2 regions of the Massilia forsythiae genome follow, and region 2 is predicted to be linked to the other one. Evidence: predicted binding sites of a transcription regulator. Region 2 holds the regulator's gene; the other holds the start of a gene.
The links. Region 2 encodes sigma-54, which starts transcription at its own class of promoters, with help from an activator protein. Its sites were predicted from a motif close to TGGCANGNAANCTGCTTT; they were not measured.
Positions count from the first base shown of each region.

Region 1: HH212_RS03070 (ammonium transporter) is a predicted target of sigma-54. The motif match lies at 1,782-1,799, and genes of this name have one in related genera.

Region 1 is NZ_CP051685.1:712,100-716,451, reverse strand. Features, by position in the region: gene HH212_RS03075 (DUF2135 domain-containing protein) at 1-313, opposite strand, end outside; gene HH212_RS03070 (ammonium transporter) at 528-1,733, opposite strand; gene HH212_RS03065 (oxidoreductase) at 1,972-3,063, opposite strand; gene HH212_RS03060 (allantoate amidohydrolase) at 3,118-4,352, opposite strand, start outside.
Region 2 is NZ_CP051685.1:1,374,568-1,378,919, forward strand. Features, by position in the region: gene HH212_RS05880 (enoyl-CoA hydratase/isomerase family protein) at 12-1,094, opposite strand; gene hpf (ribosome hibernation-promoting factor, HPF/YfiA family) at 1,165-1,530, opposite strand; gene HH212_RS05890 (RNA polymerase factor sigma-54) at 1,607-3,106, opposite strand; gene lptB (LPS export ABC transporter ATP-binding protein) at 3,109-3,891, opposite strand; gene lptA (lipopolysaccharide transport periplasmic protein LptA) at 3,888-4,352, opposite strand, start outside.

The DNA of each region.
Region 1 (4,352 bases), 660 kb from region 2:
CCGCCGGCCGCATCGCGCCGTCGAGATCCAGCGCGAAGCCGGTCACGCGCTGGCCGGGCGCCAGCGGGAACTGCAGTTCGCCTTCGAGCACGCGCTCGTTCGGGTTGTAGAAGGTCAGCTCGATCGTGGTGGCGGCCATGCCGCCGCCGATGTCGACCGCCAGGCCGGCCTGCTGCAGCTGGATCGGCGTGCGGGCGTCAGGGGCCAGCAGCAGCGGGCGCGGTGGCGGGGTCGCGCGGCGCGCGGATTGCGCGAGGGCCGGGGCGCACAGGATGCATGCGCCCAGCAGGAGGGTGGCCAGGATGCGAGGCATGGAAGGAACTCCGGTGGTTGTTCGTATCCATGGAACGGGCCAGTTGCCGCGGCGGGGTTAAGTCGAAATTAATTTAATGGGAGAAGATAGGTAGGCCTGGATTTCGAAGTGTCCATGGCAGGGCAGCGTGCAAGGTGCTGCATGCGATGTATGGGTCCCCGCCTGCGCGGGGACGACGCGGCTACGCAGGCCGCGCATCTTCAGGTGCGGCATGTCACTGGAACGTCGTCTCCCGTTCCGGCGTGGCGCTGATGCGGTGGATCGCCAGGTCGGCGCCGTCGAATTCCTGTTCGGGGTCCAGGCGCAGGCCCATGGTGGCCTTGAGCGCGCCGTACACCAGCCAGCCGCCCAGGCCGGCCACCAGGATGCCGAGCAGGGTGCCCAGCAACTGCGACACAAGCGAGACGCCGCCCAGGCCGCCCAGCGCGTGGCTGCCGAAGATGCCGGCGGCGATGCCGCCCCAGGCACCGCACAGGCCGTGCAGCGGCCACACGCCGAGCACGTCGTCGATCTTCCAGCGGTTCTGCGCCAGCGTAAACATGACGACGAAGATGGCGCCGGCGACCGCGCCGGTGAACAGCGCGCCCAGCGGATGCATCAGGTCGGAGCCGGCGCACACCGCGACCAGGCCGGCCAGCGGGCCGTTGTAGGCGAAGCCGGGGTCGTTCTTGCCCATCACGAAGGCGGTCAAGGTGCCGCCCACCAGCGCCATCAGCGAATTCACCGCCACCAGGCCGTTCATCTTGTCCAGCGTCTGCGCGCTCATCACGTTGAAGCCGAACCAGCCGACCGTCAGGATCCAGGCGCCCAGCGCCAGGAACGGGATGTTCGACGGCGGGTGCGCGGCGATGCGGCCGTCCTTGGCATAACGCCCGCGCCGCGCGCCCAGCAGCAGCACCGCCGGCAGCGCTGCCCAGCCGCCCACCGCATGCACCACGATCGAGCCGGCGAAGTCGTGGAAGGGCGCGCCGAAGGCTGCCGTCAGCCAGCCCTGGAAGCCGAAGCGGTTGTTCCAGGCGATGCCTTCGAAGAACGGATACACCAGGCCGACCAGCAGCGCGGTGGCGGCCATCTGCGGATAGAACCTGGCGCGCTCGGCGATGCCGCCCGAGATGATGGCGGGGATGGCCGCGGCGAAGGTCAGCAGGAAGAAGAATTTCACCAGTTCGTAGCCGTTCTTCGCCACCAGCGTGTCGGTCGGCTTGATGAAATGGATGCCGTAGGCGATGCCGTAGCCGACGAAGAAATAGGCGATGGTCGAGACGGCGAAATCGATCAGGATCTTGACCAGCGCGTTGACCTGGTTCTTGCGGCGCACCGTTCCCAGTTCGAGGAAGGCGAAGCCGGCGTGCATCGCCAGGATCATGATCCCGCCGAGCAGGATGAAGAGCGCGTCGGCGCCGTTTTTGAAAGCATCCATGCGGTACTACTCCAATAAAGTGCAGAAGAGATGACTGAGCACTATCGGATAGCAATAAGCGTTCCATTTTGGGGAGAGGGTGCACCCCTGGCGGGCATGCATGCGGTATCGCCCGTTTTGCGTGCATGCGGCGGTGCATGCGACACCGAAGGCACGGCAGCGGTGCGCGTATGCGCCAAAATGGTGAATAGTGAAACAGGCAAGGCAGCGCATTGCGCGCCGCCTTCCGCAGGTGCGGTTATGCCAGGCCGGGCACGTCGTCCAGCAGGATTTCGCGCCGTTCGGCATGGCTGCGCCGTCCCGCTTCCAGCAGGCGCATCACGTCGATGGCGTCGCGCGGCGGCACCGGATTCGCGGCCTGGCCGAGGATGGCCGCGCGCACCAGGCGGTAGTACTCCGGATAGGCGCCGTTCTCGGTCGCCAGCGTGGATTCGTGCAGCACGCCGTCCCGCTCGACGCGCAGGATGCCCGGTTCGGCATCGATACCCCATGCGGCCGGGTCGGCGCCGGGCAGCTTGCCGGCCTTGAGGTCGGCTTCCTGCGGATCGAGGCTGGGTTTGACATAGCTGCCGCGCGTGCCGTGCAGCGCCAGGCGCGGGCCGGGGGCGGCCGCCAGCATGCTGGCGCACACGTCCACGCGCAGGCCGTCGGCATAGCGCAGGCGCGCCTGGACGTTGTCGGCGGCCAGGGCGCCGCCGTGACTGCCCGCCCCGGTGCGCAGCGTCGGCAGGTCGGCCTGGATCGCCAGGGGCCTGCCGAACAGGTGCAGCGCGTCGTACAGCAGGTGCGGACCGAGGTCCATCCACACGCCGCCGCCGGCAGCGGCGTCTTCCTTCCAGCGCGCCTGCGGGTTGGGGCGGAAGCGGTCGAAGTGCAGGGTGGCGTGGCGCAGCCGGCCCAGCGTGCCATTGAGCAGCAGGCGCTCGGCGCTGCGCGTGCTGCTGTCCCAGCGGCGGTTGTGGAACACGCTCAGCACCAGGCCGCGCCCGTCCGCCAGGCGCGCCAGTTGCAGCGCCTCGTCCAGCGTCGGCGTGAACGGCTTGTCGACCACCACGTGCTTGCCGGCTTCCAGGGCCAGCCTGGCCAGTTCGAAATGGGTGTTGTTGGGGCTGGCGACCACCACCAGGTCGATATCATCGCGGGCGATCAGGGCGCGCGCATCGTCCAGCACCGTGACGGCGCCGCCCAGGTCGGCATGCACCTTGGCGGCGTCGCTGCTGGACACCGCCGCGATCGCCAGGCCGGGCGTGGTCCGGATCAGGGGCGCGTGGAATACCTTGCCGGCGAAGCCGTAGCCGATGAGTCCTGCCCGTAGCGTCTTGTCGTGCATGTCGAATTCCTCGATGTCGTGGCGATCGGGCGAGTGTAGCGCATCGGCGCTGCGTCAGCGGTCGCTGTGCAGGAAGTCGCGCAGGAAGTCGAGCAGGACGCGCGCCGCGACGTCGGCGTCGTCGGCGGTCATGGTTTCCAGCGGATTGTGGCTGATGCCGCCGTTGCCGCAGCGCGTGAACAGCATGGCGACGTCGGTCACGGCGGCCATCGCCATGGCGTCGTGGCCGGCGCCGGACGGCAGGTCGACGCGTGGCAGGCCGGCGCGCTCCACCGCCTCGCCCAGCCGGTCCATCAGGCGCGGCGCGCATGGCGCGGCGGCGGCCTGCAGCAGTTCCTCGACATGATGGTCGATGCGGCGGCGCGCGCAGATCGCCGTGATCCCGTCCAGCACGTCGCCCACCGCCGCCAGGCGCACGGCGTCGTCGGCGGCACGGATGTCGAGCGACAGGCGGCAGCGGCCCGGGATCACGTTGACGGAACCGCCCGGCACCGCCAGCTGGCCGACCGTGCCGACCAGCGCGCCGGCGCCCTGTTCGCCGCAGCGGCGCTCGACCAGCAGCACGATCTCGGCGGCGGCGGCGGCGGCGTCGCGCCGCATGTGCATCGGCGTGGTGCCGGCGTGGCCGGCCAAACCGTCCAGCTCGACCAGGTAGCGCGAACTGCCGGCGATGGCGCTGACCACGCCCAGCGCCAGGCCGCGCTCCAGCAGCACCGGACCCTGCTCGATGTGCACCTCGACGAAGCCGAGCAGGCTTGCCGGATCGCGCGCGATGGCGGGGATGGCGGCCGGATCATGGCCGGCTTCCTGCAGCGCGGCGCGCATGCTGGTGCCGTCGGCGTCGAGCGCATCCAGCAGCGCCGGGTCGAAGCGGCCGGCCAGCGCGCTGCTGCCGAGGAAGGTGCTGCGGAAGCGCACGCCTTCTTCCTCGGCAAAGCCGATCACGTCCAGGTGGTACGGCAGGCGTTCGCCGCGCGCATGCAGGTGCCTGACGATGGCCAGCGGCAGCAGGATGCCGAGGCGGCCGTCGTACTTGCCGCCGTTGCGCACGGTGTCGTAGTGCGAGCCGGTGAGCAGGGCGCGTGGCGGGGCGTCCGCCTGCGTGCCCGGCGCGGCGGCGTAGCGGCCGACCACGTTGCCGACGGCGTCGAAGTGGACGTCCATGCCGGCGGCGCGCATCCAGGCGGCCAGTTTCGCCGCGGTGCGGCGGTGGGCCGGGGTCATGTAGGCACAGGTCAGCACGCGGTCGGTGCCTTGACCGCTTTCGTCGCCGTTTTCGTCGCTGATTG
Region 2 (4,352 bases):
GATGAAACGGTTCAGAGATGGCGCAGCGGATGCGCGTACGGCGGCCATACCGGTGCGAAGAAGCGTTCGATCATTTCCGGCGTCACCTGTTCCAGCGCCGGCGGGTTCCAGCGCGGCGCATTGTCCTTGTCGACCGCCAGCGCGCGCACGCCTTCCAGGATCTCGCCGTGCTCGAACGCACGCCGCACCAGGCTGCGCTCCATGCGCAGGCAATCGGCAAAGTCCATGCCGGCGGCGCGCGCCAGCATCGCGTGCGTCACGCACATCATCAAGGGCGAGCGGCGCCGCATCGCGGCCAGGGCGGCCTGGGCGAACGGGTCCGGGTCGCCGGCCAGCGACGCCACGATGTCCGCCACCGAGGCAGCGCCGAAATGGCGGTCGATCGACGCGCGCTGCGCGCTCAGCTCGCTGTCTCCGGCCTGCGCTGCGAACGGCGCGGCGAAGGCGCGCATCGCTTCGGGCAGTGCGGCGCCGGGCACGCTGCCGACCAGTGCGCGCAAGCCGTCCAGCCGGGCGGCGGGCACGAACAGGTCGGCCAGGCCGGCATACAGCGCGTCGGCGGCGCCGATGGTGGCGCCGCTCACGCCCAGGTAGACGCCGAGCCGGCCCGGCGCATGCGCCAGGAAATGGCTGCCGCCGACGTCCGGGAACATGCCGATGTTCACCTCCGGCATCGCCATCCTGGTGCGCTCGGTCACGATGCGCAGGCCGCAGCCGGGGCCGCCCTGGGCGATGCCCATGCCGCCGCCCATCACCACGCCGTCCATCAACGATATATACGGTTTACCATGAAAATGCACGAGGTGGTTCAGCGTGTATTCTTCGGTGAAGAAATCTTCCAGCAGCGCGCTGCCGGTGCCGGGCGTGGCGCCGCCGGCCTGGTGGAAAAAGCGGATGTCGCCGCCGGCGCACAAGGCTTTGTCGCTGGTGCTGCCGATGACGACGGCATCGACGCCATCGTCCGCGCGCCACGCCAGCAGCGCCGCGGTGAGCGCACGCACCATGTCGAGCGACAGGGAATTGAGGGCCTTGGGACGGTCCAGCGTCAGGATGCCGGTGCGGTTGACGACGCGGGCGTGCACGTGTTGGTTCATGGTATTTTGCGGACGTCCATCAAGCAAAAAGGGCGCCGATGCGCCCTTCGTTGTCGTTGCTGCAGCCGGCTTATGCCGTGGCGGGAACGTCGTCGGCATCGCCCGCATCGGACAGATGCTTGAGCGCCGTGCGACTGTGATTTTGCAGCATCTGCTTGTACTTCTGCACTTGCCGGTCGAGACGGTCCATCAGCATGTCGATCGCTGCGTACAGGTCGTGGGCCGCGCTGGCGACGTGCACGATCTTGCCCGCGACACGCAGGTTGATCTCGGCCTTCTGGCGTTTTTCTTTCTCGGTGAGGTTGTCGATGCAGAGGATGACGTGGGAGTCGATCACTTGATCGAAATGGCGGGTGATGCGCTCGAGCTTGTTCTGTACGTATTCTCGGATGGCGGGGGTTACATCCAGGTGATGTCCACTGATGGTGAGATTCATACACACTCCTTTGAAGATACGCAGCTGTCCGGGCTTTGGGGAAAATGCGGCGAACAGCGCTTGATACGAAGGCCGGCTACAAGGATTTGCGGAGGCTGACGGGTGGAATCTTCAAGGCTTCACGGTACTTGGCGACCGTGCGGCGCGCAATCACCATGCCCTGCTCCCCCAGCATGTCCGCAATCTTGCTATCCGATAAGGGATTCTTGGGGTCTTCCGCTCCTGTAAGTTGCACGATCAGAGCCCGGATTGCCGTCGAGGACGCTTCACCGCCCGCCTCGGTCGCAACGTGGCTCCCAAAAAAGTACTTCAACTCGAACATGCCATGCGGCGTCAGCATGTATTTTTGAGTTGTAACCCGAGAAATTGTGCTCTCGTGTAGGCCTAGTGTATCAGCTATCTCGCGTAAAACAAGGGGACGCATGGCAACCGCGCCATGGGAGAAAAAGTTGCGCTGGCGATCGACGATGGCTTGCGCCACGCGCAGGATCGTGTCGAAACGCTGGCGCATGTTCTTGATCAGCCACTTCGCTTCCTGCAATTGCGCGCTCAATTGGCTCTCGCTCTTGCCCTGTTTCAGCAGCGACGCGTACACGCTGTTCACGCGCAGGCGCGGCATCACTTCCGGATTCAATTGCACGCTCCAGCCGTCCTTGGCGCGGCGCACGATCACGTCCGGCACCACGTAGTCGGACACGTCCGCTGCGAATGCCGCACCCGGATGCGGATTGCACTGGCGGATCACCGCCTGCGCCTCGCGCAGGTCTTCGTCGTCGCAGTCGAGCGCCTTTTTCAGCTTGTTGAATTCGCGCTGCGCGAACCAGCTCAGGTAGCGCTCGACGATGACCAGGGCCATGCGCCGCGTCACCAGCGGCACGCCGTGCATGCGCCGGATCTGCAGCGCCAGGCACTCGGCCGCGCTGCGCGCCCCGACGCCGGGCGGGTCCATGCTCTGCACCAGCGCCAGCGCGGTGCGCAGCTCGTCGAACTCGACTTCCAGCTCTTGCGGCAGGCGCGCGTGGATGTCGTCCAACGGCTCTTCCAGGTAACCGTTGTCGTCGAGCGCGTCGATCACCAGTTCCACCAGCGCGCAATCGCGCGCGGCGAAGCAGGTCAGGCGCAACTGCTCCATCAAATGCTCGCGCAGCGAGACCGGACTGGCTTCCAGCTGCGGGCGGCCGTCCTCGTCGTCGCCATTGCCGCTGGCGCGTCCCGTCTCTCCCCAGTCGGCATCCGCGCCTTCGGCTGCGCCGCCGCCCTCGTCGCCACTGGCTTCGCCGCCTTCGCCGTTCTCGGCAGCGGCGCCGCCTTCCTGGCCGTTGGCTTCCGCGTTGGGCGCCTCGTTCGACGGGGTCGTCGACGTGCCGGCGTTGTTGTTGATGGCGCCGTCGGCCAGCAGGCGCACCGAGCGGTCGAGCGGATCGTCCAGGCGTTCCAGCAGCGGGTTATCGCTCAGCACCTGTTCGATTTCCTGGTGCAGTTCGAGCGTGGACAGCTGCAGCAGCCGGATCGACTGCTGCAGCTGCGGGGTCAGTGCCAGGTGTTGCGAGGTCTTGAGTTGCAGCGACTGTTTCATGACTACATGCGGAAGTGTTCGCCGAGATAGACGCGGCGCACCGACTCGTCGGCGATGATGTCGTCGGGACGCCCGGATGCCAGCACCGCGCCCTGGTTGATGATGTAGGCGCGGTCGCAGATGCCGAGCGTCTCGCGCACGTTGTGGTCGGTGATCAGCACGCCGATGCCGCGCTCCTTCAGGAAGCGCACGATGCGCTGGATCTCGATCACGGCGATCGGGTCGACGCCGGCGAACGGTTCGTCCAGCAGCACGAAGCGCGGATTGGTGGCCAGCGCGCGCGCGATCTCCACGCGCCGCCGCTCGCCGCCCGACAGCGACAGCGCCGGGCTCTCGCGCAGCTTCTCGATCTGCAGTTCGGCCAGCAGTTCGTCGAGCCGCTCGCGGATGCGCTCCTTGCCCAGGCGCTTGCCGTTCTCGCGCTGCAGCTCCAGCACGGCGCGGATGTTCTCTTCCACCGTCAGCTTGCGGAACACCGAGGCTTCCTGCGGCAGGTACGACAGTCCCAGCAATGCGCGCCGGTGGATCGGCATGCTCGTCACGTCGGTGCCGTTGATGTCGATGCTGCCGGCGTCCGACGGCACCAGGCCGACGATCATGTAGAACGAGGTGGTCTTGCCGGCGCCGTTCGGGCCGAGCAAGCCCACCACTTCGCCGCAGGCGACCTGCAGCGAGACGTCGCGCACCACCAGGCGCTTGCCGTAGCTCTTTTGCAGGCCCTTGACGACCAGGGTGCTGCCGCCGCTGCATTCGACCACGGCGGCTTCGGGGCGGACGTCCATCATCGGCTGCCCTCGGCCGCAGGCGCAGCCACGGCAGGTGCGGCGGCGGCCGGCGCGGCGGCCGCATTCGCATTGCGGCGCGGCGCGATGATGATGGTGTTGCGGCCCTGCCCCGCCTTGGTCTGGCCGCTGGCGTCGTTGCGCACGTTGGCCACCTCGGTGCGGTTGTCGTAGGAAATGAAGGCGCCGTTGACTTCGCTCGACAGCTTGCCGTTTTCCAGCTGGCGCACCACCGCGTTCGAGAACAGCTTGACCAGTTCGGTGCGCTCGTCGTACTCGATGCGCTGGGCCTGCCCTTCCATCCACAGGTCGGGGCCGCCGTCGCGCTTCTGGCGGAAGCTGGCGACCTTGCCCGGCGCCGCGGTCAGCGTCACCAGCATGTAGCCCTCGGGCGATTCCTTGAGCACGGCCTTGTCCGACTTCAGCGTCAGCGTGCCGCGCTCCACCACCACGTTGCCGGTCAG